Regions from separate parts of the Pseudomonas sp. PGPPP1 genome, predicted to be linked through region 4. Evidence: predicted binding sites of a transcription regulator. Region 4 holds the regulator's gene; each other region holds the start of a gene.

Evidence for each region. The regulator FliA, encoded in region 4, starts transcription of late flagellar genes. The targets are predictions, from matches to a motif close to CTAAAGTTTNNNNNNNNNNNGCCGNTAA.
Region 1: the regulator FliA is predicted to act here: its motif matches at 1,291-1,318, upstream of motA (flagellar motor stator protein MotA).
Region 2: the regulator FliA is predicted to act here: its motif matches at 5,735-5,762, upstream of flgM (flagellar biosynthesis anti-sigma factor FlgM).
Region 3: the regulator FliA is predicted to act here: its motif matches at 7,217-7,244, upstream of CFE47_RS09600 (flagellar protein MotY).

Annotation. Positions count from the first base shown of each region.
Region 1 covers NZ_NKIG01000027.1:20,192-28,214, reverse strand. Annotated here, with positions in the region: gene CFE47_RS24395 (HDOD domain-containing protein) at 1-1,219, opposite strand, end outside; gene motA (flagellar motor stator protein MotA) at 1,387-2,238, shown strand; gene motB (flagellar motor protein MotB) at 2,242-3,258, shown strand; gene rsgA (small ribosomal subunit biogenesis GTPase RsgA) at 3,346-4,377, opposite strand; gene orn (oligoribonuclease) at 4,486-5,028, shown strand; gene CFE47_RS24370 (trimeric intracellular cation channel family protein) at 5,221-5,838, shown strand; gene queG (tRNA epoxyqueuosine(34) reductase QueG) at 5,835-6,899, opposite strand; gene CFE47_RS24360 (NAD(P)H-hydrate dehydratase) at 6,963-7,823, shown strand; gene tsaE (tRNA (adenosine(37)-N6)-threonylcarbamoyltransferase complex ATPase subunit type 1 TsaE) at 7,811-8,023, shown strand, end outside.
Region 2 covers NZ_NKIG01000036.1:31,643-39,665, forward strand. Annotated here, with positions in the region: gene mgtE (magnesium transporter) at 1-653, shown strand, start outside; gene CFE47_RS27515 (Arc family DNA-binding protein) at 761-1,087, opposite strand; gene CFE47_RS27520 (PA3371 family protein) at 1,471-1,650, opposite strand; gene CFE47_RS27525 (hypothetical protein) at 1,662-1,889, opposite strand; tRNA gene CFE47_RS27530 (tRNA-Arg) at 2,216-2,292, shown strand; gene CFE47_RS27535 (MFS transporter) at 2,561-3,949, shown strand; gene CFE47_RS27540 (flagellar brake protein) at 4,010-4,759, opposite strand; gene CFE47_RS27545 (flagella synthesis protein FlgN) at 4,856-5,326, opposite strand; gene flgM (flagellar biosynthesis anti-sigma factor FlgM) at 5,375-5,698, opposite strand; gene flgA (flagellar basal body P-ring formation chaperone FlgA) at 5,839-6,603, opposite strand; gene CFE47_RS27560 (chemotaxis protein CheV) at 6,694-7,626, shown strand; gene cheR (protein-glutamate O-methyltransferase CheR) at 7,670-8,023, shown strand, end outside.
Region 3 covers NZ_NKIG01000005.1:214,446-222,468, reverse strand. Annotated here, with positions in the region: gene metG (methionine--tRNA ligase) at 1-1,253, shown strand, start outside; gene rsxB (electron transport complex subunit RsxB) at 1,368-2,531, shown strand; gene nth (endonuclease III) at 2,639-3,277, shown strand; gene CFE47_RS09615 (PA3496 family putative envelope integrity protein) at 3,385-3,567, shown strand; gene CFE47_RS09610 (response regulator transcription factor) at 3,652-4,284, opposite strand; gene CFE47_RS09605 (argininosuccinate synthase) at 4,898-6,115, opposite strand; gene CFE47_RS09600 (flagellar protein MotY) at 6,245-7,153, opposite strand; gene pyrC (dihydroorotase) at 7,310-8,023, shown strand, end outside.
Region 4 covers NZ_NKIG01000033.1:57,757-65,779, forward strand. Annotated here, with positions in the region: gene CFE47_RS26695 (protein phosphatase CheZ) at 1-183, opposite strand, end outside; gene CFE47_RS26700 (chemotaxis response regulator CheY) at 202-576, opposite strand; gene fliA (RNA polymerase sigma factor FliA) at 743-1,483, opposite strand; gene fleN (flagellar synthesis regulator FleN) at 1,480-2,313, opposite strand; gene flhF (flagellar biosynthesis GTPase FlhF) at 2,418-3,734, opposite strand; gene flhA (flagellar biosynthesis protein FlhA) at 3,746-5,860, opposite strand; gene CFE47_RS26725 (cold-shock protein) at 6,004-6,210, opposite strand; gene flhB (flagellar biosynthesis protein FlhB) at 6,342-7,478, opposite strand; gene fliR (flagellar biosynthetic protein FliR) at 7,482-8,023, opposite strand, start outside.

The DNA.
Region 1 (8,023 bases), on a different contig from region 4:
GCAGCCCGTCGACCTGATGCACGCGCAAGGTGCTCTGGGCGCGATCGGTCATCAGCAGCATGACCCGCTGCATGCCGCTGGCCACCAAGGCTTCCTTGGCGCAGGTAGTCAGGTGCATGGCGTTGGCGAAGCGGCTGGGTTCTACCAGCAGCTCGGTGCAGCGCTTGCGCCAGATGGCCAGGGCTTCGGCGGTGGGCGGGGGTGCAGGCAGCAGGCCGCGATGAATCTTTTGCACATGCCACGGCCAGATCAGCGACAGCGCGGGGTGCCAAAGGTCGGGCATCACGGTGGTGCGCGCGCTGGTCACGGCTTGCTGGTGAACCTGTTGCTGCACTTCACCCAGTGGCTGTTGCAGGTACAGGGCGGTCAGGTATTGCCAGCGTTCGGTGTGCGGGCAGGTCCAGGACTCTTGGGCTGACATTGCCAAGCCGTTTGCCAGTAGCACCGTATTGGCGGGCTGGTTCAGCCAGCGGCGCAGGTTGGGTTCGGCATCGAGCAATTGCTGGTGGCGCAGTGGATCGTCTTCGCGGGCGATATGCAGCGCCTTGACCAGCAGGCGCTGTTCGTTCAGCAGCAGGTTATAGCCCTGGGATACCCAGATCGGCAGGTGCCAGGCCTCGGTCAGGCCCACGCACAAATCTAGCAGGCGTACGCCGAACAGTTCTTGCTCGACCTCGCGCGCCGACTGGCCCTTGTGGATAACCCGCAATTCCCACTCTTCGAGGAGCTTGGGATAGGCCACCGCCATCGGCCACAGTGGCGACAAGAACAGGAGGCTGCCCCAGTGAATGTCTTGCCACAGGCGCGCCAGGCGACTGCCGAACAAACCGTTGGCTTGCTGCGAGGCATGCTGGCTCACCAGCAATAGCTGGCGCAGCGCTACGGGAATTTCTTGGGCCGGCACTGAGGGCAGGCGCGCCAGCAGTTCTTCGGCCCGCTTTAGGCCTAGTCGATTGAGCGCTACTTCAAGGTTTTCCGCTGGCTCCGCCAGGCTGCCTTGAGTGTGGCTATTGGCCTCACGCATCACACTGAGTACCAGCGCCGGGCTGTTTTGCATCAGCTCGGCAATATCTCGTAATGAGCTGCGGTTATCGCGGATGGCTCTGCTTACGCGGTCGTGGCTGGCCTGGGGCACAGGCAGCAACACATCGTCCAGGCGCTTGATCCAAGCGGCGAGAGAGAAAGGTCTTACAGATGGGACTGTCGTTTCATTAGCCATGGTAGGGGCGCGATCATCACTTGCGGTCAACACGCCCGGAACGGGCCGAACTGGCTTTTCGCCTTAACGGGCTATAGTCTGGCGCAGTTTTGCCGATAAGTAGAACAAGAGTTTTTCAGTTCCCCCAAATATGTCCATGAACCCGACGGCGCAAGTACTCATCTCCTATGGCTAAAATTATCGGCATCATCGTCGTCTTCGCAAGCGTGCTCGGCGGGTACGTCCTGTCCCACGGTAAAATTGCTGCGCTGATCCAGCCCTTCGAGGTGATGATCATCGGTGGTGCGGCACTGGGTGCGTTCCTGCAGGCGAACCCCGGCTACATGACCATGCACGTGATCAAGAAGTCGCTGGGCATGTTCGGCTCGCGCTTCACCCACACCTTCTATCTAGAGGTGCTGGGCCTGGTCTACGAGATCCTCAATAAGAGCCGCCGCGAAGGCATGATGGCCATTGAGGCTGACATTGAAGACGCCGCCGCCAGCCCGATTTTCGCCAAGTACCCGGCCGTGCTCAAAGATGAGCGCATGACCGCCTACATCTGTGACTACCTGCGCATCATGTCCTCCGGCAACATGGCCCCCCATGAGCTGGAAGGCCTGTTCGACATGGAACTGTTCAGCCTTAAAGAAGAATTGGAACACCCGTCTCACGCCGTAACCGGTATTGCCGACGGCATGCCCGGCTTCGGTATCGTGGCGGCGGTACTCGGTATCGTGGTGACCATGGCCTCCCTCGGTGAGGGCGACCAGGCAGCCATCGGTATGCACGTAGGTGCGGCGCTGGTGGGTACCTTCTTCGGTATTCTCGCGGCCTACGGCTTCTTTGGTCCGCTGGCGACCTCCCTGGCGCATGACGCCAAGGAAGAAATCAACCTGTACGAATCGATCAAGGCCAGCCTGGTAGCCTCCGCTTCCGGCATGCCACCGTCGTTGGCGGTGGAGTTCGGTCGCAAAGTGTTGTACCCGAAACATCGCCCAAGCTTCGCCGAGCTGGAACAAGCGGTTCGCGGTCGCTAAGCCATGGAAAACAACCAGCCGATAATCATCAAGCGCGTCAAGCGCTTCGCTGCGGGGCACCATGGTGGCGCCTGGAAAATCGCCTTCGCCGACTTTGCGACGGCGATGATGGCGTTCTTCCTGGTGTTGTGGCTGATGTCCACCGCCACCCCGGAACAGAAGATCGCCATCGCCGGCTACTTCAAAGACCCGATTGGTTTCTCGGAGAGCGGTACACCCTTTGTGATCGACCTCGGCGGTTCGCCGCAGTTGTCGCCTGAGCGCACCATCAACCCGGAAATCAAGACTGAAGCGCCCCAGGAAAAAATCCCGATCGAGCGCGACACCGTCGAGGCCATGGCTGAGCAAGTCGAGCAGGAACGCCTGGAGCTGCTATTGCAAGAGTTGCAGACCAAGGTCGAGGAAAACCCGCAACTGCTGAAGTTCAAGGATCAGATTTCGTTTGAAATCACGCCTGAAGGCTTGCGCATCCAGATCACCGACGCCGCCAACCGGCCGATGTTCGATTCTGGCAGTGCGCGCCTGAAGCCGTACTTCGAAGACATCCTGCTGGCCATGGCCGACACCATCAAGGCGGTGCCGAACAAGATCAGCATCAGTGGCCACACCGACGCCAAGCCTTATGCGGGCCAGGGCGACTTCGGCAACTGGGAACTCTCGGCCAACCGCGCCAACGCCGCACGCCGCGCGCTGGTAGCGGGCAGCTATCCTGATCCGCAAGTGGCGCGGGTGGTGGGGTTTGCGTCCTCGCAGCTGTTTGATCATGCGGACCCTTACAACCCGGTCAACCGTCGAATCGATATCGTAGTGCTGACCAAAAAGGCCCAGCGTGCCATCGAGGGTGATCAACCGCCGCCGGCACCGACCCCAGGTGCAGGTGCGCCAGGTGAAGTGCCAGCCGACCCGAACGCCATTCCGCCAGGCCAGGAACCACTGCCGGCTCATGAGCTGCGGCAGAAGCTGAACCTGTTTGATGATGGTGGGATGAAAGATCCTACGGCGCCTAAGACGGGTTCCTAAACTGCACATACAACAAGGCCGCGATCATCGCGGCCTTGTTGTTTCTACTGTGTAGGAGCGAGCTTGCTCGCACCTACACGGGGTAAGTCAGTAACTGCTCTCTGGCAAGCTCGCAATAATTGACCGATAGCTGTTCATCCGTTGCTGCTGCACGCGCCCATCTTCCAAGGCCTTGAGCAATGCACAACCCGGCTCGCGGTCATGTTTGCAGTCGCGGAAGCGGCAGGTGCCGATCAGGTCGTTGAACTCGATAAAGCCCGCTTCCACATCGCTGCGGCTGACGTGGCCGAGGCCGAATTCACGAATGCCCGGGGAGTCGATCAGCTCGCCGCCGCCGGGGAAGTGAAACAGCCGCGCGGTGGTGGTGGTGTGAGTGCCCTGGCCGGACAGTTCCGACAGCGGGCCTACGCGGGTTTCGACTTCCGGTAGCAGGCTGTTGACCAGCGAGGACTTGCCCACGCCGGACTGGCCGACAAATACGCTGATGCGCCCGTCCAACTGCTGTTGCAGTTGTTCCATGCCATTACCGTGATGGGCCGACACCTCCAGCACCGGGTAACCCAGGGTGCGGTACACCGCCAGCAACGCGTTGAGCGCCGGGGCGTTCTGCTCGTCGATCAGGTCGAATTTGTTCAGCAGCAACAACGGGCGAATGCCAGCATGTTCGGCTGCCACGAGGTAGCGGTCGATCAGGTTGGCATGAGGCTCGGGCAGCGGCGCGAACACGATCACGATCATGTCGACGTTGGCCGCCACCGGCTTGAGCTGGCCCCGGCTGTCGGGGCGGCGCAGTTCGGTGGTGCGCGGCAATTGGGCGACGATCACGCCGATGCCCTGGTTACCCGCGCGCCATACCACCTGGTCGCCGGTGACCAGCGCAGGCAGGTTGGCCCGCAAGTGGCAGCGGAACACCTGGCCTGCGAGTTCGCCTTCCAGCGCCTCGACTTCAACCTGCACGCCAAAGTGCGCGATCACCAGGCCTGTTTGTTCAGGCCCCAGGTCGCCGCCCTCAAGCGCTTCCACGGCGGAGGATTCACGTTTGGCGGCGCGAGCGGCGCGTTCACCCTGAATCTTTTCGATGCGCCAGTTTTGGCGACGATTGAGCTGGCGTTTGGCCATTGGTGTTCCGTGTCGATAATGCAAAGGTTAGGTAAAACGGTCGCGAGTCTAGCACGCCCCTGCCTGCTAAACTGCGCAGCTACGCCAAGGTGCCAAGAGAATCAAGCCATGCAAAACCCACAGAACCTGATTTGGATCGATCTGGAAATGACCGGTCTGAACCCTGACACCGACGTCATCATCGAGATGGCCACGATTGTCACCGACAGCAACCTCAATACCTTGGCCGAAGGTCCAGTGATCGCCATCCACCACAGCGACGCCGTGCTCGCCACCATGGATGAGTGGAACACCCGCACCCACGGTAATTCCGGCCTGACCCAGCGCGTGCGTGACAGCCGTATCAGCATGGCCGAGGCCGAGGCCGAAACCATCGCTTTCCTGGAGAAATGGGTGCCAAAGGGCAAGTCGCCGATCTGTGGTAACAGCATCTGCCAGGATCGCCGCTTCCTCTATACCCATATGAAAGGGCTGGAAAGCTACTTCCACTACCGCAATCTGGATGTGTCCACGCTCAAGGAGTTGGCTGCGCGTTGGGCGCCGGAAGTCAAAGACAGCTTCCATAAAGGCAGTACGCACTTGGCGCTGGATGATATTCGCGAGTCGATTGCCGAGTTGCAGCATTACCGTAAGCACTTCATCAAGGCTTGATTAAGCGGCGCCTGGCCTTACGCCTTCGCGAGCAAGCCCGCTCCCACACTTGACCGCGTTTCGCCAGGATAAACGCGGTCAAGTGTGGGAGCGGGCTTGCTCGCGAAGGGCGCGACTCGGTCTTTCGCCTAGCGCCCCCTTTTGGTGCCCTCACCAAATGATTAGACTGCCGGCCTAATCGCAAGGATCGCCATCATGCTGTTGATGCTCTACCTCATCGCCATCACCGCCGAAGCCATGACGGGCGCGCTGTCCGCTGGGCGGCGCGGTATGGACTGGTTTGGCGTAGTGCTGATCGCCTGCGTGACGGCGCTGGGCGGCGGTTCGGTGCGCGATGTACTGCTGGGGCACTACCCGTTGACCTGGGTCAAACACCCGGAATACCTGGTGTTGACCTCTATCGCGGCGCTGGTGACGATCTTTATTGCCCCGTTGATGCGCCGCTTGCGCTCGCTGTTCCTGGCGCTCGACGCCGTGGGCCTGGTGGCGTTCACCCTGATCGGCTGCATGACCGCGCTAGAGATGGGCCACGGCATGCTGGTGGCTTCGGTCAGTGGGGTGATCACTGGGGTATTTGGCGGCATCCTGCGGGATATCTTCTGCAACGACATTCCGCTGATCTTCCGCCGTGAGCTTTACGCCAGCGTGTCGTTCCTCGCCGCCTGGTTCTACATGTTGTGTCTCTACCTCGAATTGCCCAGTGAACAATCGATTCTGCTGACCCTGTTCAGCGGCTTTCTATTGCGTCTGCTGGCGATCCGCTTTCACTTGGAAATGCCCAAGTTCGTCTACAACGACGACGTGCACTAGCGAGTGGCGTGTTGGTTCAGTGCCCACTCGACGTGTTCGCGTACCAGTTCAGAAGGGTAATCCCTACGCGCCTTCAAGGCTTCCAGCACGGGGATGCTTGACGGCGCGTTGCCCAAACCGACTGCCAGGTTGCGCAGCCAGCGCTCATAACCGGCGCGACGCAGGGGCGAGCCCTCGGTGCTGCTGAGGAATTTATCTTCGTCCCACATGAACAGCTCGGCCAGCTCGGCGTTGTCCAAGTTGTGCCGTGGCTTGAAATCGCTTTCGGCGGTAGCGCGAGCGAAACGATTCCACGGGCACACGATCTGACAGTCATCGCAGCCGAACACCCGGTTGCCGATGAGTGGGCGCAAGTCTTCCGGGATCGCGCTCTTGAGCTCGATGGTCAGGTACGAAATGCAGCGCCGGGCGTCCAGCACATACGGGCCGACGAAGGCATTGGTGGGGCAGATGTCCAGGCACGCGGTGCAGCGGCCGCAGTGTTCGGTGCTGTGGGGGGCGTCCACTGGCAGTGGCAAGTCGACAAACAGCTCACTCAAAAAGAAATAGCTGCCAGCCTTGCGATTGAGCACCAGGGTATTTTTGCCGATCCAGCCCAGGCCGGCCTGTTCGGCGATGGCTTTTTCCAGCACCGGTGCGCTGTCGACAAACGCGCGAAAGCCGAATGGGCCGATCTGTGCCTGGATGCGGTCGGCCAGTTGCTGCACGCGCTTGCGGATCAGTTTGTGATAGTCGCGGCCCAGGGCGTAGCGCGAGATGTAGGCCTTCTCCGGTTTGGCCAGCAACTGGGCCATTTGCGTGTCACCCGGGAGGTAGTCCATGCGTAGCGAGACCACGCGCAAGGTGCCGGGCACCAGCTCGTCCGGGTGCGAACGTTTGCTGCCGTGGGCGCCCATGTATTCCATCTCGCCGTGGTAGCCCGCGTCGAGCCAGCGTTGCAAGTGCTGTTCATGCTCGGCCAGGTCCAGGCCGCTGATGCCGACTTGTTGAAAGCCCAGTTCGCGACCCCAGTCTTTGATCGATTGGGCGAGGGTGGGCAGATCGGACGTAATAGCAGGCATGAGACACGGGAAACCACAGGTTAGATGCGTATAATTCTGCCAGACATCGGAGCTTGAAGACGCATGCCGCAGACAAAACACGAAATTCCCGACGTTCAACCGTTGCTGCACGGTCATTTGCCGCAGCTGGTTGCCCGTTCCCCGGACGCTCACAAAGGCCAGTTCGGCCATCTATTGGTCATCGGCGGTGATCGCGGCTTTGGCGGCGCCGCGCTGCTGAGCGCCGAGAGCGCCTTGCGCAGTGGGGCCGGCATGGTTTCCCTGGCGACGCGCGTTGAGCATGTGCCACCTGCGCTGGCCCGTTTGCCAGAGGTCATGACCGTGGGCGTGAGCTCGGCCAACCAGTTGATGGGGTTGCTCGAAAAAATATCGGTGATTGTCATCGGTCCGGGGCTCGGTGAGGCCTCGTGGGGCAAAAGCCTGTTATCCGCTGCCGCCAACGCCGGGCAGCCGCAAGTGTGGGATGCCGACGCGCTGAATCAACTGGCCAAGGGCGGTATCAGCCTGCCGGCCAACTCGGTGATTACGCCGCATCCAGGTGAGGCCGCCCGTTTGATGGGCATCTCGACAGCCGAAGTTCAGGCCGATCGCCTTAAGGTGGCGCGCGCGATCAGCCAAAAATTCAATGCAGTGGCTATCCTCAAGGGTGCTGGCAGTTTGATTGCCAGCCCGGACGGGCGTGTTTCGCGATGCGACCAAGGCCATCCGGCGATGGCAACGGCAGGTCTGGGGGATGTCCTGGCCGGCCTGGTGGGTGCCTTGCTCGCCCAAGGCATGCCGGCTTACGAGGCCAGTTGCCTGGCCGTGTGGTTGCACGCCACCGCCGGGGATCGCCAGGGCACCTTTGGTCGCGGGCTGGCGGCCAGTGACCTGATACCTGCCATTCGTCAATTGTTGGAGGAGCAGTCGCCGTGCCTGAAGTAATCCTATTCCTGGCCGATGAAGAGGCCATGGTGGCGTTCGGTCATCGCATTGCTCAGGTCACGGCCGGAACGGGGCTGATCTTTCTCGAAGGTGACCTGGGGGCGGGCAAGACCACGTTGTCCCGGGGAATCATTCGCGGATTGGGCCACACAGGCGCGGTAAAAAGCCCGACGTTTACCCTGGTAGAACCCTACGAGATT
Region 2 (8,023 bases), on a different contig from region 4:
CCGTGGTCGACAAGAACGGCAAGTTGATCGGCCGTCTGACCATCGATGAAATGGTCGACCTGATTCGTGAAGAGAGCGAGACCGAAGTTCTCAACATGGCGGGTCTGCGTGAAGAAGAAGATATTTTCGCATCGGTCTGGCGCTCGCTGCATAACCGTTGGGCGTGGCTGGCCGTTAACCTGATTACTGCGTTTATTGCTTCGCGGGTGATCGGGTTGTTTGAAGGTTCGATCGAGAAGCTGGTGGCGCTGGCGGCACTGATGCCGATTGTGGCCGGGATCGGCGGTAACTCGGGTAACCAGACTATTACCATGATCGTACGTGCCATGGCGCTGGATCAGGTAAGCACCGCCAATTCATCGCGCTTGCTGCGCAAGGAGCTTGCGGTAGGCCTGATCAACGGTCTTGTGTGGGGTGGGGTGATTGGTGTTGTGGCCTATTTGCTGTACGGCAGTTGGTCCCTTGGCGTCGTGATGACGGCTGCCATGACCCTCAACCTGCTCTTGGCGGCGTTGATGGGGGTGCTGATCCCTATGACCCTGGCCCGCCTGGGCCGTGATCCGGCAATGGGCGCCAGTGTGATGATTACCGCCATGACCGACAGCGGTGGCTTCTTTATCTTCTTGGGCCTGGCGACGATCTTCCTGCTCTGATTCATTCCGGCGGGGGCAGATCTGTCCCCGCATCTCCCGGCATTCCCTTCCCAAATTCCATGCAAAAAAAAGCCAGCACGTGGCTGGCTTCGGCTTTCAATTGCAGATCAATTGGCTTCTGCGGCCGCCTCAACGTCGTGCGCGATAAGCGAGACGAGAGCATTTTGCTGGCGGTGGGAGAGCTGACGAAAACGCTGCAGCAGTTCGCGTTCGTGCAGTGACAGCTCGGGGCTGTCCAGGCGCATGCTCAACTCTTCGCCCAGCGCACCTTCCTGAATAAGGCTCTGTTCCAGGCGTGCGATGATTTCGGAGTTCATGCTTCGGTGATGATTGCGAGCCACCTCGGCAATGCGTTCCCGCATTCCGTCTGGCAGACGTACGACGAACTTGTCAGCCGTACGGCTGGAATAAATTGCCTGTTTCAATGGGCGCATATATTTAACCGGTTAGTTCAGGGGAGCGGTTTTTGGAATTGGCCGCAAGATGTGTGTTAGGACAAGGTTCGCAGCCAAATGTTCAACCTGAATTGCAAAGAGGCCGCATCATGCCTCAGATTTGCCATTTCCTTGGCGTCAATTCTGTGACAAATATTGAACTGCCTAAAGGCTTTATGCCAGCACTCATTTGCATTTTTGCGGACTGGTTGGAAAACTTTTCTACGAGTGATTCCGTAGGGGAACTTCCAGCAAGTCCTGGCCACCACAGGGGTTTAGGCCCGCTATCCTATAGCAAAGTGGCCTTTTGCCCGCAGTTTTAAGACTAGTGGCATTTTGCCGATTTGCGAGGGCGAGGCGACATAAGGTCGGGAGGGGAGGGGTTAACGCAAAACCGGATCGAATTTGATTCGGCGACCCACGATTAGCGTGAGCAACAACAGGCTGGCGGATACGCCTGATGCAATGAGTGCGGTGGTTTGCTCGCCTTCAGAGCTAGCGCTCAGGCCGAAAATGCCGGTGGCGAGGGTCAGGCATAGAAACAGCCAGGCAGATTTGGTCATGAGTGGTTTCCTCAGAAAACCCAGTGTTCAGAGACGGGCGCAGCTTGATCGCCTTGAGTCAGGCGTACCTGCGATTGCACGTTTGGGGTCATCACTGCCAGCTGCGGGCGTTGTTGCAGGTGGTGTGGCACGGCCTGGCTGATCTGTGCGGGGTCATTCGTACCAGTCGTTTGAAAGTGAAACGTCACCAATGCAGCCAGGGCTACGGCATTGAGGCTCAACAGAAGGGCACTGTTCATGGTCATGTTCTCCGCTTGACGCCGTGGCTGAATGGGTCTTGTAGGAGAGGTATTGCAGGTCTTGTGCCAATCTATATATTCAATAAAATCAATGCCTTGAGTCTACTTTAAACGCTCTCTAGGTTGCAATTTGCAATGCTGGCATTTTAGGGGAGTGCATTTTGCACGATGGCGCCATGTGCCTGTGTTTACTGGGCAAAACCCGGATCGTCACAGGAGGGGTCGACCTACATTCAAAAAGCCAACGGACGACATGACAAAACCCACCTTGGCCGTTAACATGCACGCCGTCCGTCGCAGCGCCCTTGGCTTGGTGGCTGTCATTTGTCCCAGTAGCTCAATTGGATAGAGCATCCCCCTCCTAAGGGGAAGGTTGGCCGTTCGAACCGGCCCTGGGACACCAGATTCAAAGCCCCGCACAGAATATTCTGGCGGGGCTTTTTTGTGGGCGTTCAATGGGACGGGTCGAACCTTGCCGGTGTTCAGGGTTCACAGCAGGTGCGCGGTGTATTTATCGCCATTTGTGTACCTTGCAAGCAGTCGGGTAGCGTCTGAGCTGTTAAGCAAAATAATCCCCGGAAACAGCATTTGCTGCCTGTCCGGACCCTGCCACCCCGGACTATCATGCCGATAGCCCTGTCTCTCACCGCAAGGAGCCGCTCGGAACGCCGATGCGCCAGATCTGGAAATCTTTTCGAGCCCTTTATTTCGCCTCCTTGATGATGCTGATCGGCTCCGGCCTGCTCAGTACTTACCTGGCCTTGCGCCTGGCGGCCGACCATGTCGACAGTCTGTGGGTAGGTGCGCTGATGGCGGCCAACTACTTTGGCCTGGTGCTGGGTGGCAAGATCGGGCACCGCCTGATTGCCCGGGTCGGGCATATTCGTGCCTACGCCACGTGTGCCGGGATTGTCGGTGCGGCAGTGCTGGGCCACGGCCTGATCAACTGGCTGCCGGCCTGGATTGTGCTGCGGATGATTGTCGGCCTGGGGATGATGTGCCAGTACATGGTCATCGAGAGCTGGCTTAACGAGCAGGCGGACGCCAAGCAGCGTGGCGTGGTGTTCAGCGGCTATATGATTGCCTCTTACTTGGGGTTGGTGCTGGGGCAATTGATCCTGGTGATGCATCCCCAACTCGGCCTCGAACTGCTGATGTTGGTGGCACTGTGCTTTGCGTTGTGCCTGGTGCCGGTGGCCATGACCCGGCGTATTCACCCGGCGCCGCTGCATCCTGCGCCAATGGAGCCGCGCTTCTTTATAAAGCGCGTGCCGCAGTCGTTGAGTACGGTGTTGGGTGCGGGGCTGATCGTGGGCTCGTTCTACGGTTTGGCGCCGCTCTATGCATCGCAGCAAGGGCTGACGACGGAGCAGGTAGGTCTGTTCATGGGTAGCTGTATTTTTGCCGGATTGTTGGTGCAGTGGCCGCTGGGTTGGCTGTCGGACCGTTATGACCGCGCGCTGCTGATTCGCTGCTTTGCCCTCTGCCTCGCGGTGGCGGCGTTGCCGTTGGCGGTACTGACACAGGTGCCGCTGGAAGTGCTGTTTGTGGCTGGCTTCGTGTGTTCCCTGGTGCAGTTTTGCCTGTATCCGCTGGCAGTGGCGTTCTCCAACGACCACGTAGAGGGTGACCGCCGGGTGTCGCTCACGGCCATGTTGCTAGTGACCTATGGCGTGGGTGCCAGTGTCGGGCCGTTGCTGGCAGGTGTGGTCATGAAGATGTTTGGCAGCCACATGCTGTATGCGTTTTTCAGTGTGTGCGCGTTGATCCTGGTGTGGCGCATTCGGCCAAAAGCGGTGACCAACCTGCATCAGGTGGACGATGCACCGCTGCATCACGTGGCGATGCCCGACAGTATGTCCAGCTCTCCGTTGGTGGCTGCGCTTGATCCTCGGGTGGATGAGCAGGTGGTGCAAGACCAGATGCAAACCACCGCGCCAGAAGCTGAGGACGAACCGGAGCAATCGCCGGTGGAGTCGCCGGCCGCCGAAACTGAGCGTGAACCCGAGCATCCAGATCCGGACGACCACCCCCACGACTTGAGCAGGGCGCGCCCCTGAATGCAAAAACGGGCAGATCCCATCAGGATCTGCCCGTTTTTTTTGTCGCGATCTTTAGCTTTAAAAATCGTCGTCTTTGTCGAAGCGTCGTGCTTCACGCTGCAGTTGGTACACGAATCGCTCGACCTGGCGTTGTACCAGGCCACTCATATTGTGGAAGCGAACACCCGCAAAGGTGGTGTTGATCTTCTCTTCGAAGTGCAGGTAACGCAGTTCGACAGATGTGGTCATGCTGCCAAAGGGCAGGGCGGCGATAAAGCGGTCGTAGACCTGGCCCAGTTGCAGGCGCTCGGAGATATCCCCTTCAAAGCGCAGTTTGCAGCCGGTGGCGGATATATCCAGCAGCTTGCCAGCAATGGGAGCCTTTAGTTTCTCGCCGCCTATTTCGATATTGACCAGTTGGGCCAGCTTCAGGGCTGCGCGGAAGGCGTTGCGGCGCTGATGGTAGACCACCTCGTCGGGCATGCTGCCGGTATAGATGCGGTGACCGTCTTTTTCGCTGACGGTCATGGTGCCGCTGCTTTCCCAGGCAACGCGTACGCCTTCGTGGAAGCCTTCGATGCGGAAGGGTTCGCCGTTCTCAAGGTGGCGTTCGCCGTCGCGGGGGATCATCTCATCCAGGGCCACTGTACCGCTGTCGCGATCAACGTCCACCAGGTAACTCTGGAAGCGCTGGCTGCGTTCATGGAAGGTAATGATCAGCGGGTCATGGCTTTCTTGCAGCATCCGCAAGGTGCTGGCGATTTCCAGAGGCGTGGTGAGGACCTTGGGTGGCTGCGGTGCATCTTCCGCATTAAGGGCGTTGAACACGGTTCTTCCATCTCCAGACAAAATACAACTACACGCAAGAGCCAGCATTTTGCCAGCATGTAACACGCCTTGGATAGGCCGCGCTGTAAACGGGTGTCAGGCTTGGCTGCGGGTGCTTGGTTTGACCAGGCGTGAGGTGGAGCCTTGGGCGTTATACAGCGCCGGAGGCTCTCCGCCGTGAAGTATACGCAACTGGTTGGCGGTCGTAGCTTGCTGAATCTGGATCGACTGACCGTTGAGCAGGTTGGCTTCCTGGCACTGGGCGAGCAAAAGGTTGAGTTCTTTGCTCTGTGCCAGCAATTGATCGCCGACCGAGGAGTGACTGGCCAATTGCGCCAGACCGTCGTGGTCTGCCGGCAGGCCGAGGCTGATGAGGATCTGGCTGCGTTTTTTGCCGTGCTGTTCAAGCAGGACAATCAGCGACTGCTTGCGCGCCAGAATGTCTTCCAGCAGAGGCATGTCACGGCCGTAAAGCGCCAAGGATTCTTCCTTGAGCAGCTCAAGCAAGTGTTGGGTCGGCGCTAGATCATCAATGATCAGTTGAAGCAGATTTTCGTCGTGATGCATGGCTGGCCTTGGGGTTTAAGCGTCCAAAAGCCCGGCGCAGGCCTTTGCCTAGCGCTCGGCTTCGAAATTAAGCAGCTTGCTGGCTACACGGTTGCTGTCGACTTTATAGCTGCCATCAGCGATAGCCTGTTTCAACTCGGCCACGCGGGCTTTATTGACAACCGGTTGATCGCGCAGCGAGTCAGTGACCTTCTGCAACTGTTGAGCCTCATTGCTCAGGTGTACGGATTCCCCGCTCTGGCTGGCGCTGGCCTGTTCTGCCTTGACGGGCAGGGCCTGTGGCTTGGCCTCTACGCTGTCCTTGGCACCCGTGGTGCGCGTACTGCCGGGCAAAGCCTGGGAATTATTTAAACGGCTGAAATCGATGACCATGATAAAAAACCTCTGGGTATTTGGACGCTTGCCATGTTTTCGGCCATACCCGGACAAACTTTAGGCTCGATTGACAATAAACTGCACAGGCCGACATCCAGTCGACAGTGTAGGAAAAGCTGGCGCCCGATACCAGTAGTCTATAAAGCCACCTCGACTTGGCCAGGTGCTGTCACCCGTGCCTTGATCACGCGATTGGAATTAAGGTTCTTCACGCGGATCTGCTCACTCATGCCGCCGTTGGACAGCGCTTCCCCCGGCATTTTCACGTTCAGCGCGCCGCTGCTGGCGGAAATCACCACTTGATCACCCTTGCGAATGACTTCGGCCTGCTCCAGATGCACCAGCGTGATGACTTGGTCGGTGACCACTGGTCGGGTCAATTTTTGCCCGACAGCCTGGTCCAGTGACGTCAAATAGCCCTGGTTGATCATGCTGATGTCTCGCTCACGCAGCACAACATCGTCGAAACCGATGATGCCGGTGCGTTTCAGCGGACGAGCCACAACCACTACATCGCGAAACAGCTTCACCTGCGCCGGCACAAACACGGTCCAGGGGGACGCGCCCTCGCAGCGTACTTTCACCGTCACGCGGCCGATGGGTTGGGCGGGGCTTTCCAGGGACGCTGTCAATTCCTTGTCGCACATTGGCATGCGCAGGCGTGGGTCCAACTGGCTGACCTGGATTTCATAACGCCCAGGCGTCTGGGTGGTCGCCAGATAATCTTCTACAGTGAACTCAAGAAAGCCCTGAGTGACGCCGATAAGTAGATCAGGCAAGGTGACGTTGTCTGCGCGGGCCGTGGTGCCGAGGCTCAACGCGAGCAACGCCAGCGGTGCGCAGAGCAATCTACGGTACCGTGGTAATTGAAGGCGTCGGGAAACTGTCGTTTTAATATCCATAGCCAACAAATAGCAAAGCTCGTGCCGTTTAGTGTTGGGGGCGCGCTGTCCTCTAGGTATGGCTCAAGGTTTTAGCGTAGGAGTAAAGGCATGGCAGGTGTAATGGATTCAGTAAACCAGCGCACACAGCTGGTAGGGCAGAATCGCCTGGAGTTGTTGCTTTTTCGCCTGGACGGCAAGCAGTTATATGGCATCAACGTGTTCAAGGTGCGGGAGGTGCTGCAATGCCCCAAGCTGACGATCATGCCCAAATCCAGCCCGGTGGTGTGCGGCGTGGCCAATATCCGCGGTGCGACCATTCCGATTCTTGATCTGGCGCTGGCCACTGGCTCGCCCGCGTTGCAGGATCGCCAGAATCCCTTCGTGATCATCACTGAATACAACACCAAGACCCAGGGTTTCCTGGTGCGCTCGGTGGAACGTATCGTCAACATGAACTGGGAAGAAATTCATCCACCACCCAAGGGCACTGGCCGCGACCACTACCTCACGGCGGTGACGCGCGTTGATAACCAATTGGTGGAAATCATCGATGTGGAGAAGATCCTCGCCGAAGTCGCTCCCACCTCGGAATCGATTTCCGTGGGCGTGGTGGATGCCGAGACCGCACACAAGGCGATCTCCCTGCGCGTGCTGACGGTGGATGACTCGTCGGTGGCCCGCAAGCAGGTAACCCGTTGCCTGCAAACGGTCGGCGTCGAGGTTGTAGCCCTCAACGATGGTCGCCAGGCGTTGGATTACCTGCGCAAGTTGGCGGACGACGGCAAAAAGCCGGAAGAAGAGTTCTTGATGATGATCTCCGACATCGAAATGCCGGAAATGGACGGTTACACGCTCACGGCCGAGATACGTAACGATCCACGCATGCAAAAATTGCATATCATCCTGCATACTTCGTTGTCGGGTGTATTCAACCAGGCGATGGTCAAGAAGGTCGGTGCCGATGACTTTTTGGCCAAATTCCGGCCGGATGACCTGGCAGCCCGGGTAGTCGACCGGATCAAGGCAGCAGATCACGGCTAGGGGGATTTCCCCTGGCGGTCACACGATTTAAGAGGCGGTATCATTGTCTACGGGTAATTTGGATTTCGAACAATTCCGGGTCTTCCTGGAAAAAGCCTGTGGCATATTGCTCGGTGAAAACAAGCAGTACCTGGTATCCAGCCGTCTCAACAAGCTGATGGAACAGCAGGGCATCAAGTCGTTGGGCGAATTGGTCCAGCGTATCCAGGGCCAGCCGCGCAGCGGGCTCAAGGAAATGGTGGTGGATGCCATGACCACCAACGAAACCCTGTGGTTTCGCGATACCTATCCCTTTGAAGTGCTAAAGAGCAAGGTGCTGCCGGAAGCCATCAAGGCCAGCCCGGGCCAGCGCCTGCGCATCTGGTCGGCGGCCTGTTCTTCGGGGCAGGAACCGTAC
Region 3 (8,023 bases), on a different contig from region 4:
TGTGCGATCGCACGCCGGAGCTGGACTTCGACGCGTTCTGGAACAAGGATTCTACCGCCGAGCTGTACCACTTCATCGGCAAGGACATCGTCAACTTCCACGCCCTGTTCTGGCCGGCGATGCTCGAAGGCTCGGGCTACCGCAAGCCGACCGGCATCGCAGTGCACGGCTACTTGACTGTCAACGGCCAGAAGATGTCCAAGTCCCGTGGCACCTTTATCAAGGCGCGCACCTACCTGGACCACCTGTCGCCGGAATACCTGCGCTACTACTACGCCTCCAAGCTGGGCCGTGGCGTCGATGACCTGGACCTGAACCTGGAAGACTTCGTACAGAAGGTCAACTCAGACCTGGTGGGTAAAGTCGTCAACATCGCCAGCCGTTGCGCCGGGTTTATCCAGAAGGGTAACGCCGGCCTGCTGGTGGCAGAGAATGCCGCGCCGGAATTGACGGACGCGTTCCTGGCCGCTGCGCCAAGCATCGCCGATGCCTACGAGGCCCGCGACTTTGCACGCGCCATGCGTGAAATCATGGGCCTGGCAGACCGCGCCAACGCCTGGATCGCCGACAAGGCACCGTGGTCGCTGAACAAACAGGAAGGCAAGCAGGCGGAAGTCCAGGCGATCTGCGCCACGGGCGTCAACCTGTTCCGTCAGTTGGTGATCTTCCTCAAGCCAGTGCTGCCGTTGTTGACCGCCGATGCGGAAGCGTTCCTCAACGTCGCACCGCTGACCTGGAAAGACCACGCCACCCTGCTGAGCAACCATCAGCTGAACGAGTTCAAGCCGCTGATGACCCGCATCGACCCGGTGAAAGTCCAGGCCATGACCGATGCTTCGAAAGAAGACCTGGTCGCCAGCCAGACCGACACGGGCGAATCGGCGCCTGCCGGTAACGGTGAGTTGGCCAAGGACCCGCTGTCGCCGGAAATCGAGTTCGACGCGTTCGCTGCCGTCGACCTGCGTGTGGCACTGATCATCAAGGCCGAAGCCGTAGAAGGTGCCGACAAGCTGCTGCGCCTGACACTGGACATCGGTGACGAGCAACGCAACGTGTTTTCGGGCATCAAGAGCGCCTACCCGGACCCGTCCAAGCTCGATGGCCGCCTGACCATGATGATCGCCAACCTCAAGCCTCGGAAAATGAAGTTCGGCATCTCCGAAGGTATGGTGATGGCAGCCGGCCCTGGCGGCGAAGAGATCTACCTGCTGAGCCCTGACAGCGGCGCGAAGCCGGGTCAACGCATCAAGTAAGCCCGCAAAACAGCCCTGTCGTTTCGGCGACAGGGCTTTTTCAGCTAGTCCCCCCTTCTCGCTTGTCGGATAATCAGCCTCTGTTTGTTTAACCGGCATGCCAATGATCACTGCATGAACCTCATTCAACGTATCGACGCACTGTTGCCGCAGACCCAATGCGGCAAGTGCGGGCACCCGGGCTGCAAGCCTTACGCCGAGGGCATTGCTCAAGGCGAAGCAATCAATAAGTGCCCGCCCGGTGGGCAGGAAACCATTGCTGGGCTCGCGCAGTTATTAAGCGTTCCCGTGATGGAACTGGACACCACGCGTGGCGAGACCCCTGCGCAAATTGCCTATATCCGTGAAGCTGAGTGCATCGGTTGCACCAAATGTATCCAGGCGTGCCCGGTGGATGCGATTGTCGGTGCCGCCAAAGTGATGCATACCGTGATCATTGATGAATGCACCGGCTGTGACCTGTGTGTGGCGCCCTGCCCCGTCGATTGCATCGAGATGCGCCCGCTGGCAACAGTGCTGCCCATCGTGGGCGGTCTGGCAAACACTGATATCGAGCGTAGTGAGCGTGCCCTCAAGCGCGATCGTGCTCGGCGCCGATTTGAGCAACGCAACGCACGTCTGCACCGCGAAGAAGAACTCAAGCTCGCAGAACGCCTGGCCCGCGCCAAGCGCTCAGCGCCCGTTGATGCAACTGCGGAAAATACCCTTCAAGCCGCTAATGATGCGGCGATCAAGAAGGCCAAGATCAGCGTTGCAATGAGCCGTGCGCAGTTGCTCAAGTCCTTGAAGGCATTCGGTCATCCGCCGACCTTTGAACAGCAATCGCAGCTGATCGTCCTGCAAAACCAATTCGAAGTCGCAGAGCAAGCGCTCGCGGCACTGCAAGCAAGTAGCCCACCGCCCGCACCGCCAGCCAAAGACCCTGAACTCAAGCGCGCAAAAATCCAACTGGCCTTGCGCCGCGCCGAACTGAAAAAGGCCCAGGACCAGAATGCGGACCCGCAGCAACTGGCAACATTGAGCGCTGCGCTGGCCGCTGCTGATCAGGCCCTGCATACCGCCGAAGCGATATCCGAACAACCTCTGCCGGATTTGCAGCGCCTACAAAAGCGGCCCATCGACAGCCAACTGCGCCAACTAAAAACTGCCTTGGCCTACGCCCGTGCCGATCTCAGCAAGCTGCAACGTCAGCCAGAAGCCAGCATGGATGAACTAAACGCCGCTCAACACAAACTGGAAGAAGCACAGCGCCAGGTAGATGCCCATGGTGGTGGGTAACCGGTAGCTTGTAACGTGCCACTGACGACACCATATTGATAGCGTCCGGGTTTATCCTGCTCCCGCTCTGACATTCCGCTGACCGCCTGCAAGGAATCATCAGCCCCATGAACGCCGCAAAACGCCTGGAAATTTTCCGCAGGCTTCACGAAGACAATCCCGAACCCAAGACGGAACTGGCCTACTCCTCGCCGTTTGAGTTGCTGATTGCGGTGATTCTGTCGGCCCAGTCCACGGACGTTGGCGTGAACAAGGCCACGGCCAAACTGTATCCGGTAGCCAATACACCTGAAGCCATCTATGCCCTCGGCGTGGAAGGCTTGTCTGAATACATCAAGACCATCGGTTTATATAACAGCAAGGCCAAGAACGTTATCGAGACCTGCCGCCTCCTGGTAGAACTGCATGGCAGCGAGGTACCGCAAACCCGCGAAGCACTGGAGGCCCTGCCGGGTGTAGGTCGTAAAACCGCGAACGTGGTATTGAACACCGCTTTTCGCCAACTGACGATGGCCGTGGACACTCATATCTTTCGGGTAAGCAATCGCACCGGCATTGCCCGCGGGAAGAACGTGGTGGAAGTGGAAAAGCAGCTGATGAAATTTGTACCCAAGCCGTATCTGCTCGACTCCCATCACTGGCTGATCCTTCACGGACGCTACGTTTGCCAGGCGCGCAAGCCGCGCTGCGGGAGCTGTCGCATCGAAGACCTGTGCGAATTCAAGGAGAAGACTTCTGACGATTGAAGGATCATTGGTTTTCTCGATCAGCCGATTGAAAAAATCTTTTTTACCCTTTCATGGATTATCGTTATAAGGAGCGCCAACGGCAGTCTTAGCCCGGAGTGAACCTTATGAGCACTGGCAAAGAACAACTGGAAGTGGAAGACGAGCTCGTTGAGTCGGATGACGATGGAGCAGAAGCACCTGTGGCAGAAGTGGCCAAGACCAATCTGAGCAAACGCCGCACTATCGACAATCTTCTGGAAGAGCGACGCTTGCAAAAACAACTGGCCGATTACGACTTCGACCTCTGAGCGAGCAGTCGACGACCGGAAGCCTCCCTGACGGAGGCTTTTTTTCGCCGATGGCCCAGGCTAAAACGTGTTGCAACTCCTCAGCTATACCAGGCCGTTACGCTGAGCCAGCTCGATCAGGTCCACCAGTGAGCGAGCGTTGAGCTTGAGCAGCAGGCGCGTTTTATAGGTACTGACCGTCTTGTTGCTGAGAAACATGCCATCTGCAATTTCCTTGTTGGTCTTGCCCCGGGCCAGTTGCTGCAACACCATCATTTCCCGGCCCGACAGACGCTCGACCATGTCGGCCTCGCTGGCATTGCCCATTGTGGAACGCACCGAATTGAGCGCCTGGTTCGGGAAATAGCTGTAGCCCGACAGAACCGCCTTGATCGCGCTCAATAACTCAGTCAGGTCCTGCTGCTTGCACACGTACCCAGCTGCCCCCGCCTGCATGCAGCGCATGGAAAAATGGCCTGGGGCCTGAGACGTCAGCACCAGCACCTTGAATGGCGTCGGCTGTTTGGTGGAAGACAGCCGGCAAATAACTTCCAGGCCATCGAGTTTAGGAATTCCAATATCCAGAATGACAATGTCCGGCATATGCTCCCGCGCAAGTTGCAAGGCATCGACACCGTTATCAGTCTCGGCAACGACCTCATAACCATGACGCTCCATTAGCATACGCACAGCAAGACGAATGACGGGATGATCATCCACGATCAGCACTTTATTCATGAGAAAGTCCAATTTCGCTGTTCGAATTATTTAGAGCAAGCACAATAGCCTAGTCGTTTCCTAGTTGGCATAGCATTCCCCCCCGAGCAACAGCAGGCAGAGACCCAACCCACAACGATAAAGGAAACGCCCTACAAAAAACTGCAAGCTTAGATGTATCCAGTTTTATGGAGCCTTTCAGACCTTTCCCGTGCCATACATATTTAGAGTCAAATCTGCCGGAGATTTGGGGGGAATGGTAAATGTGCCGCACACGACTTTCAGGAAATGCCCCTTGCCTTACCACTGAGGTCAAACAAGCAAGCCGAAAAAATTCTGCTGTTTCAGTTCCATTAAACATATTTTTTTACACCCTTATTTCCTACAGAATTTTCGGCAACTTACAGAGCCGCCGCACTTTCATGAGTGAATTTTCTGTAAGACTAGTTCCCAATCAGATGTAAAACTTTCATTCACAGCCTCAAAATACCCCCACCGATAAATCCGCACGTTTAAAACAATCAAACATTGCCTGTACGCACGTTTAAAAACTTAAACATGAGCATCTCATTAAATCCACAGGCAAAAAAAATGGCCCCTTAACAGGGGCCATTTTTCACAACAGGCAAAACACTCAGAACAACGAGCGACCTTTGTTTGCAGCAATACGCATACGCAATGCGTTCAACTTGATAAAGCCTGCCGCGTCCGCCTGGTTGTAGGCGCCGCCATCTTCTTCGAAGGTGGCGATATTGGCGTCGAACAGTGACTCGTCGGATTTGCGACCGGTCACGATCACGTTGCCCTTGTACAGCTTCAGGCGCACGACGCCGTTCACGTGGGCCTGGGAGGCATCGATCATCTGTTGCAGCATCAGACGCTCAGGGCTCCACCAGTAGCCGGTGTAGATCAGGCTGGCGTACTTGGGCATCAACTCGTCTTTGAGGTGAGCCACTTCGCGGTCCAGGGTGATGGACTCGATCGCGCGGTGAGCGCGCAGCATGATGGTGCCACCTGGGGTTTCATAGCAGCCACGGGACTTCATGCCCACGTAGCGGTTCTCGACGATGTCGAGGCGGCCGATGCCGTGTTCGCCACCGATACGGTTCAGGGTCGCCAGCACGGTGGCCGGGGTCATTTCGACGCCGTCCAGCGCGACGATGTCGCCGTTGCGGTAGGTCAGTTCCAGGTACTGCGGCTTGTCAGGAGCGTTCTCCGGGGAGACGGTCCATTTCCACATGTCTTCTTCGTGCTCGGTCCAGGTGTCTTCCAGCACACCGCCTTCATAGGAGATATGCAGCAGGTTGGCGTCCATCGAGTACGGGGACTTCTTCTTGCCGTGACGCTCGATCGGGATTGCGTGCTTTTCAGCGTAATCCATCAGCTTTTCACGGGACAACAGGTCCCATTCACGCCAAGGGGCAATCACTTTCACACCTGGCTTGAGGGCGTAGGCGCCCAGCTCGAAACGTACCTGGTCGTTACCCTTGCCGGTGGCGCCATGGGAAATAGCGTCAGCGCCGGTTTCGTTGGCGATTTCAATCAGGCGTTTGGCGATCAGCGGGCGTGCGATGGAGGTACCCAGCAGGTACTCGCCTTCGTAGACAGTGTTGGCGCGAAACATCGGGAAAACGAAATCGCGGACGAACTCTTCGCGCAGGTCGTCAATGTAGATCTCTTTCACGCCCATGGCTTGCGCCTTGGCACGTGCAGGTTCGACCTCTTCGCCCTGACCCAGGTCAGCGGTGAAGGTCACCACTTCACAGTTATAAGTATCCTGCAGCCACTTGAGGATCACCGAAGTGTCCAGGCCGCCGGAATACGCGAGAACGACCTTGTTTACGTCGGCCATGCCATCACTCCACGGGGTTGTACGGAAAGCCGTCGATTCTACCGACCAAAACCGTGAAATTACAGGGGCGCGACAGCAAATGAAGATAAAGCGACAGATTATGTCGAGCGGGCGACCGATGGTCGCACCCTACGAGGTAGCGGCCGGGTTGCTCGGTGCAGCGGCCTGGGGCGCCGGTTTCTCGGGGGTTGCCACCCGCTCCAGCTGAATATTGACCCGGCGGTTGCGCGCCCGATTGGCGGCATTGGTATTAGGCGCCAGCGGATAGCTTTCACCGTGGAAACGCATGGTGATCTGCGATTCCTGGATACCGTTGGCCTTGAAGTAATCCATCACCGCGAGCGCGCGGCGACGTGACACGTCGCGGTTGGTCAGGCGGTTACCACTGTTGTCCGAGTGGCCATTGAGCTCGATATGGTTAACCGTGGGATCGGCTTTCATATAGGCCAGAATCACCGACAGTTTCTTCTTGGCTGCGGCATCCAGCTCGATGCCACCGCCTGGAAACCCGACCTCTGTCTGCTTGACCTGATCGTAATTCATCGGCAGCAGCTTGGTAGTGCACAGCTGATAGTCGTTGTAGGCCTTGTTGAACTTGACCGGCAACAGGCGGATTTCCGAGTAACCGCCCTCCCGTCCGTAGTGCCGCACAGTAGGGCTGCGTCCTTCCAACAGGCCATTGAACAGGCGACCTGCCTGCGCCTGGGAGCTGTTGAACAACACATCGCCACTGCCCGCACGTACCGCACCGAGATTGATATCGCCTCGCCCTGGCTGCCAAGGTGCAGCGGCGGCCAACAGCGTTGCGGAACCGGCGCCCAGCGAGCCGCTATAGGCTTTCAGACGAAATGTTGCCTGCTCGCCGGCCCGGCGCACGAACTCACCCGAGCCGAAATCGGTAATCGGCTGGGTCAGGCGGCACTCGAACTGGTCACCTTCTACCTTCCACTCAATATTCTCCAGACGCGTCTGGAACGTGAGGGCCATCGCAGGCAGGCTGGCGAACACACTGAGCAGGGCTAGATATTGCTGGCGCACGGGAGGCTCCACTGGTTTCTACAACACTTCAAAGCGTCATACATCGATAAGGCATACGAAAGGCTATCGGATGCATCCTGCAAAACTTGATAGCGAGTGCCTGCAAGAGTCTTTTCCGGTAGCATTCCCACCAGATTGACCCGCCTGGAATCCCCAATGTCCGACCGCCTGACCCTGCTGCGTCCCGACGACTGGCATATTCATCTTCGCGATGGTGCTGCGTTGCCCCAAACCGTGGCCGATGTTGCGCGCACGTTTGGCCGCGCCATCATCATGCCTAACCTGGTACCACCGGTGCGTAACGCCGCTGAAGCCGACGCCTATCGCCAGCGTATCCTCGCTGCGCGGCCGGCCGGCAGCCGCTTCGAACCGTTGATGGTGCTCTACCTCACCGACCGCACCCAGCCCGAAGAAATTCGTGAAGCCAAGGCCAGCGGCTACGTGCACGCCGCCAAGCTGTACCCGGCGGGCGCGACCACCAACTCCGATTCCGGCGTGACCAGTATCGACAAGATCCTGCCGGCCATCGAAGCCATGGCCGAAGTCGGCATGCCACTGCTGATCCACGGTGAAGTCACCCGTGGCGACGTGGACGTGTTCGACCGTGAGAAGATCTTCATCGACGAGCATATGCGCCGTGTGGTCGAGCTGTTCCCGACCCTCAAGGTGGTGTTCGAACACATCACCACGGCCGATGCCGTGCAGTTCGTCACCGAGGCCTCGGCCAATGTCGGCGCGACCATCACCGCTCATCACCTGCTGTACAACCGCAACCACATGCTGGTGGGCGGGATTCGGCCGCACTTCTATTGCCTGCCGATCCTCAAGCGCAACACCCACCAGGTGGCCCTGCTGGATGCTGCCACCAGT
Region 4 (8,023 bases):
GTGCAGCTCGCGTGTGAGCTTGCCCACTTCCTGGTACAGGCCGCGGTCACGGGTCTGGTTGAGCTCATGGATTAACTGCACCGCGTCGCCGAACTGGCCTTTTTCAAGGCTGTCGACCAACTGGTGAGCATGCTTTTTCAGGGTCGACTCGAAGTCTCCCTGTGATGTTTCTTTATGCTCCATAGCTCCCCCGCGATGGCATTAGCCGTGGATGCGTTCGAAGATTTTCTCGATCTTCTCTTTCAAGGCCAGTGCAGTGAAAGGCTTGACCACGTAACCGTTGACCCCGGCCTGGGCGGCTTCGATGATCTGCTCACGCTTGGCTTCGGCGGTCACCATCAGCACAGGAAGGCTGCGCAGTTTTTCGTCAGCGCGCACGTGGCGCAGCAAGTCGATACCGGTCATGCCCGGCATGTTCCAGTCCGTTACCAGAAAGTCGATGCTCCCGCTGTTGAGGATCGGAATCGCCGTAATGCCGTCATCCGCCTCGACCGTGTTTGTGAACCCAAGGTCACGCAACAGGTTTTTTATGATCCGCCGCATCGTTGAGAAGTCATCAACGATGAGGATTTTCATGTTCTTGTCCAATTCGACCTCCAAGCAGTCTTAAACGCGCCCAGCACCTGGACGCGCCATTTCAATCAACAGGCATTACACAAAAAGGACTGCCGGGGTACCACGGAGCGCCCCCGCGAAAGCCTGCGGCTTCACGGTCTCGTCTGCAGTGTCCCCACACTGCCTGTCAGCGCGCTCGCCACTCTCCCAAACGCCCCCGCAAGCGGGCTGCGCACTGGCTGTGCAACTGGCTGACTCGTGATTCGCTGACCCCCAGGACCTCACCGATTTCCTTGAGGTTCAGCTCTTCGTCGTAGTACAGCGCCAACACCAGTCGCTCACGCTCCGGCAAATTGGCTATCGCGTCCGCCAACGCCCCCTGGAAGCGTTCATCTTCCAGGTCGCGCGACGGCTCAAGATGAGCACTCGCGCCGTCCTCGTGCAGCCCTTCGTGTTCGCCGTCCTGCAAGAGGTCGTCGAAACTGAACAGGCGGCTGCCCAAGGTATCGTTCAAAATCCCGTAGTAATCGTCGAGACTCAATTGGAGTTCGGCCGCAACTTCATGATCTTTAGCGTCGCGACCGGTTTTTGCTTCAATTGCGCGAATTGCATCACTGACCATGCGCGTATTGCGATGCACCGAACGCGGTGCCCAGTCACCTTTACGGACCTCGTCGAGCATCGCACCCCGGATACGGATACCCGCATACGTCTCGAAACTCGCCCCCTTGCTCGCGTCGTATTTGGTCGACACTTCGAGCAGGCCGATCATGCCCGCCTGGATCAGGTCTTCGACCTGGACGCTGGCGGGCAGGCGTGCCAGCAGGTGATAGGCGATGCGCTTGACCAGCGGCGCGTAGCGCTCGATCAACTCGCCCTGGCTGTCACGGGCAGACTTCTTGTACGCGTTGTAGCCGGTCGCTGTCATAGCACGGGTCCTGCGCTCGTCTGATGCACCAATCGCTCGACGAAAAACTCCAGATGCCCCCGAGGGTTGGCGGGCAATGGCCAGGTATCGACCTTCTGGGCAATGGCCTTGAACGCCAGTGCGCATTTCGAACGAGGGAACGCTTCATAGACCGCACGCTGCTTTTGCACGGCCTTGCGCACACACTCGTCATAGGGAACTGCGCCGACATATTGTAAGGCGACATCGAGGAAGCGATCCGTGACCTTGGTCAACTTCGCGAACAGGTTTCGCCCTTCCTGCGGGCTTTGGGCCATGTTGGCCAATACGCGGAAGCGGTTCATGCCGTAGTCACGGTTAAGCAGTTTGATCAGGGCGTAGGCGTCGGTGATCGAGGTGGGTTCATCGCAGACCACCAGCAGGACTTCCTGCGCCGCGCGCACAAAGCTGACCACGGACTCGCCGATCCCGGCGGCGGTGTCGATCACCAGCACGTCGAGGTTGTCGCCAATATCGCTGAACGCCTGGATCAGGCCGGCATGCTGCGCCGGGCTCAGGTGCACCATGCTCTGGGTACCGGAGGCGGCCGGTACGATGCGGATGCCACCCGGGCCCTGGAGCAGCACATCGCGCAGCTCGCAGCGCCCTTCGATGACATCGGCGAGGGTGTGTTTGGGTGTCAGCCCGAGCAGAACGTCGACGTTCGCCAGCCCCAGGTCAGCATCCAGCAGCATGACGCGACGGCCAAGCTCTGCCAGGGCCAGGGACAAATTCACTGACACGTTAGTTTTCCCGACGCCACCTTTGCCGCCGGTCACCGCGATCACCTGTACGGGATGCATGCTGCCCATTTTATTTCTTTACCTTGTCTTGCTTAGACGCAGGCTACATGGCTTGGCCGCGTGTATCTTGCAGACCATCGATGTAGGTACATTTCACGGTGTTCGTCCTGCCCTCAACCCACCCGCTTTGCCGGGTTGTGGTAAAGGTCGGCGAACATATCGGCCATCGCTTCCTCGCTAGGCTCTTCTTGCATTTGCACACTGACTGCACGGCTGACCAACTGATGACGACGCGGCAGATGCAGGTCATCCGGAATCCGCGGGCCATCGGTCAGGTAGGCGACCGGCAATTCGTGGCTGATAGCCAGGCTCAACACCTCGCCAAGGCTCGCGGTTTCATCCAGTTTAGTCAGGATGCAACCGGCCAGCCCGCAACGTTTGTAGCTGTGGTACGCAGCCGTCAGAACCTGTTTCTGGCTAGTGGTTGCAAGCACCAGGTAATTTTTTGACTTGATGCCACGTCCGGCCAGGCTTTCCAACTGCATGCGCAGCGCCGGATCACTGGCTTGCAGGCCGGCGGTATCGATCAGCACCACGCGTTTGCGCAGCAATGGGTCGAGGGCGTTGGCCAGGGACTGGCCCGGATCGACGTGGGTCACCGACACATTGAGGATGCGCCCCAAGGTCTTGAGCTGCTCCTGGGCACCGATACGATAGCTGTCCATGCTCACCAGCGCGATATTCTGCGCGCCGTACTTGAGCACGTAACGCGCCGCCAGCTTGGCCAGGGTGGTGGTCTTGCCCATGCCGGCAGGGCCGACCATGGCGATCACACCGCCCTCTTCCAGGGGTTCGATTTCCGGGGTGACGATCATCCGCGCCAAATGGGCCAGCAACATGCGCCAGGCCTGGCGAGGTTCTTCGATTTCGGTGGTCAACGCCAGCAGGTCGCGGGACAACGGGCCGGACAGGCCAATGCGTTGCAGGCGGCGCCACAGGTTGGCCTGTTGCGGCTTGCTGCCTTGCAACTGCGACCATGCCAGCGAGCCCAGCTGCACTTCCAGCAGTTCGCGCAGGCCATTGAGTTCAAAGCGCATCGAGTCGAACACGCGCGCATCGACTGCGGCGGCCGGGGCTGGCGCGGCAGGACGTGGCGGCTCGACAAAGGTCGGCTCAACCAGCGGCTCGGCAGCCGTCAGCGGCAAGCCGGCGAACAACTGGCGATTGGTGGTGGCGTCGCTGTCGCCACGCATGCTCAGCTCAGCCTGGGCCGAGACGATGCGCGAGGCGGTCTTGCGCAGCTCGTCTTCAAGCTCCATGTTCGGCACGCGGGGCGCCAGTGCCTGGGGGGTGTAATCCAGGGCAGCCGTCAGCTCGACACCGCCGGCAATACGACGGTTACCGATAATCGCGGCGTCGGCGCCCAGCTCATCACGTACCAGTTTCATGGCCTGACGCATATCGGCGGCGAAAAAACGCTTAACTTGCATAACCCACTACCTCAGCCGTTGGGCCCTACTGTCGCGACGATAGTCACTTGCTTGTTGTCAGGAATTTCCTGATAAGCCAAAACGTGCAAATTCGGAACTGCCAGGCGTCCAAACCGCGACAACATCGCTCGGACCGGGCCCGCCACCAGCAGAATCACCGGTTGGCCCTGCATTTCCTGGCGCTGCGCGGCGTCGATCAACGAACGCTGCAGTTTTTCAGCCATGCTTGGCTCCAGCAGAACGCCCTCTTCCTGGCCTTGTCCTGCCTTCTGGATACTATTGAGCAATATTTGTTCCAACCTTGGTTCCAAGGTGATCACAGGCAGCTCAGACTCAGTGCCTACAATGCTTTGCACGATTGCACGCGACAATCCGACGCGCACCGAAGCCACCAGGGCGGCAGTATCTTGACTCTTGGCGGCATTGTTGGCGATGGCCTCGGCAATGCTGCGGATGTCGCGCACCGGCACTTGTTCGGCCAACAGCGCCTGCAACACCTTGAGCAGTTGCGACAACGACAGCACACCCGGCACCAGTTCTTCGGCCAATTTTGGCGAGGCTTTGGCCAGCAAACCCATCAATTGCTGGACTTCCTCGTGGCCGATCAGCTCGTGGGAGTGCTTGTACAGGATCTGGTTGAGGTGAGTCGCAACCACGGTGCTGGCGTCGACCACGGTGTAACCCAGGGACTGCGCCTGGCTGCGCTGGCTGATTTCGATCCACACCGCGTCCAGGCCAAAAGCCGGATCTTTGGCGGTTATGCCGTTGAGACTGCCGAACACCTGGCCGGGGTTGATTGCCAGCTCGCGGTCCGGGTAGATCTCGGCTTCGGCCAGGATCACTCCCATCAGGGTCAGGCGGTAGGCGCTTGGGGCCAGGTCGAGGTTGTCGCGGATGTGCACGGTGGGCATCAGGAAGCCCAAGTCCTGGGACAATTTCTTGCGCACGCCTTTGATCCGCGCGAGCAATTGGCCGCCCTGGTTGCGGTCCACCAAAGGAATCAGACGGTAGCCCACTTCCAGGCCGATCATGTCGATTGGGGTCACGTCGTCCCAGCCAAGCTCCTTGGTTTCCTGGGCGCGGGCCGGGGATGGCAGCAATTCTTGCTGGCGGGCGACTTCCTGCTGGGCAATCACTTTGACCTGGTTCTGCTTTCTCCAGAACAGGTACGCACCGCCAGCCGCCATGGCCGCCATGCTGAGGAACGACACATGCGGCATGCCCGGCACGATCCCCATGATCGCCATGATGCCTGCCGCCACCGCCAGCGCTTTGGGCGATGCGAACATCTGCCGGCTGATCTGCTTGCCCATGTCTTCGGAGCCCGACGCACGGGTCACCATGATGGCCGCTGCTGTAGATAACAACAGTGATGGCAATTGCGCCACTAAACCGTCACCGATGGTCAGCAACGCGTAGACCTTGCCCGCATCGCCGAAGGTCATGCCGTGCTGGAAGATCCCGACCGCCATGCCGCCAATCAGGTTGATGAACAGAATCAGCAGGCCGGCAATGGCGTCGCCGCGTACGAATTTGCTGGCACCGTCCATGGAGCCGTAGAACTCGGCTTCCTGGGCCACTTCCAGGCGACGGGATTTGGCTTGGTTCTGATCGATCAGGCCGGCGTTGAGGTCGGCGTCAATGGCCATCTGCTTGCCGGGCATGGCGTCGAGGGTAAACCGCGCACTCACCTCGGAGATTCGCCCGGCGCCCTTGGTCACCACGACGAAGTTGATGATCATCAAGATCGCAAACACCACGATACCGACCACGTAGTTACCGCCGATCACCACCTCACCGAAAGCCTGGATCACCTTACCGGCAGCGGCGTGGCCGTCCTGGCCGTGGAGCATCACCACGCGGGTCGAGGCCACGTTCAACGCCAGCCGCAGCAGCGTCGCCACCAGCAGGATCGTGGGGAATACCGCAAAGTCCAGCGGCCGCAGCGCGTACACGCACACCAGCAGGACCACGACGGACAGGGCAATGTTGAAGGTGAAGAACACGTCCAACAGGAACGGCGGCATCGGCAACATCATCATTGCCAGCATCACCAGCAACAACAACGGCACACCCAGATTGCCCCGCGACAAGTCAGTCAGGGTGCCACGGGCCGTGCTGAGCATTTGAGAGCGATCTACCACCGGTATTCCTCGTGTTCCTTGAAGCAAAGTTTTGACGCGGTTTGGCGTCTTGCAGGCGGTATTGCAAGAAGCCTTCCAACTTTTGCCTTGAAGAGACGAGTCGGTGTTTTCTAAACGCTCTGCACCTATGGGGAAGGAGTTACCTCAATGGCTTGCAGCCCCTTGGGACCGTTCGCAAGCACATAGCTGACCTTTTGATTTTCTTCCAGAGTCTTGAAGCCCTCGGCGCTTATTCCCGAAAAATGCACAAACACATCGTCTGAACCATCATCCGGCTTGATAAAACCGAAGCCCTTCTCTGCGTTGAACCACTTCACTGAACCCGTCGCCATCGCCTTCTCCAGACTCATAGTTTGAGGACACGCACTTCATCAAACCGTTTCGAAATAAGGATGGCTACTGTCAACGTTGACAGGTCGAGGGGGATTTACGACGAGCGGTAAACGTCAAACGGGCTGACAAATCAAGAATCGCGGCGCAGTTCCGGCGGAATCGGCAGATCCTTCAGCGGATCAGGCCGCTTGCCCTTGCCCGCGCGGTACTGGCGAATCTGATAGACATACGCCAGCACCTGGGCCACGGCCAGGTACAACCCGGCTGGGATCTCCTGGTCGAGTTCCGTGGAATAGAAGATCGACCGCGCCAATTCCGGCGACTCCAGCAACAGGATGTCATTGGCCACCGCAATTTCGCGAATCTTCAATGCGGTAAAGTCGCTGCCCTTGGCCAGCAGCATCGGCGCCCCGCCCTTCTCCGGGTCGTACTTGAGGGCCACGGCGTAGTGCGTCGGGTTGGTGATGACCACATCGGCGTCGGGCACCGAGGCCATCATCTTGCGCTGGGACATTTCCCGTTGCAGCTGGCGAATGCGCTGCTTGACCTCGGGGCGACCTTCCTGGTCCTTGTGCTCATCGCGCACTTCCTGCTTGGTCATCAGCAGTTTCTTGTGGCTTTCCCACAGCTGGATCGGTGCATCGATGGCCGCAATGATGATCAACCCGGCGGCCATCCACAGTGCGCTCCAACCCACCACCTGTACGCTGTGGATGATCGCCGACTCCAGTGGTTCATGCGCGATACGCAGCAGGTCGTCGATGTCGGAGGTCAACACCATCAGCGCCACGAACAGGATCAGAATGAACTTGGCCAAGGCCTTGAGCAGCTCCACCAAGGCCTTGGCGGAGAACATGCGCTTGAGCCCCGCCGCCGGGTTCATCCGGCTGAACTTGGGCGCCATGCTGCCGGCAGCAAATAACCAGCCGCCCAACGCAACCGGGCCGATCAGCGCGGCCAACAGCAAGGTGATGAGGATGGGCTGCACCGCCAGGATCGCGATCTTGCCCGAATGCAGCAGGTATTGGCCCATGGCACCGGGGCTTAGCAACACCTCGCGTGGCAAGGTGAAGTTGAGCTTCATCAACTCCATCAGGTCCAGCGCCAAGCCGCCGCCGTAGATCAGCAACGCGCCGGCCCCCGCCATCATGGTCGCAACGGTGTTCAGCTCTTTAGAGCGCGCAATCTCGCCCTTTTCCCTGGAGTCCTTTTTTCGTTTCTCCGTGGGGTCTTCTGTTTTGTCCTGACCACTCTCGCTCTCGGCCATGGCTCAGCGCGCCCGTGCCAGGTCACGTAAGAACTGCAAGGCGTCAGTCGCCAGCGGTTGATACTGATTGAGAATGTCAGCCAGGCCGATCCAGAAAATCCCCATGCCCAACACCAGAGTCAGGGGGAAGCCGATGGAGAAGATATTCAACTGGGGCGCGGCGCGGGTCATCACGCCGAATGCGATGTTGACCACCAGCAATGCGGTGATTGCCGGCAGCACCAGCAGCAGCGATGCGCCCAATACCCAACCGAGGCGCCCAACCATTTCCCAGAAATGATTGACCACCAGACCCGAGCCCACCGGCAACGTGGTGAAGCTCTCGGTCAGCACCTCGAAAGCCACCAAGTGCCCATTCATTGCCAGGAACAGCAAGGTCACCAGCATGGTCAGGAATTGCCCGATCACCGCTGCCGACACACCGTTGGTAGGGTCGACCATGGACGCGAAACCCATGCCCATCTGGATCGAAATGATTTGCCCGGCAATCACAAATGCCTGGAAGAACAGCGTGAGGGAAAACCCCAGCATGGCGCCGATGAGGA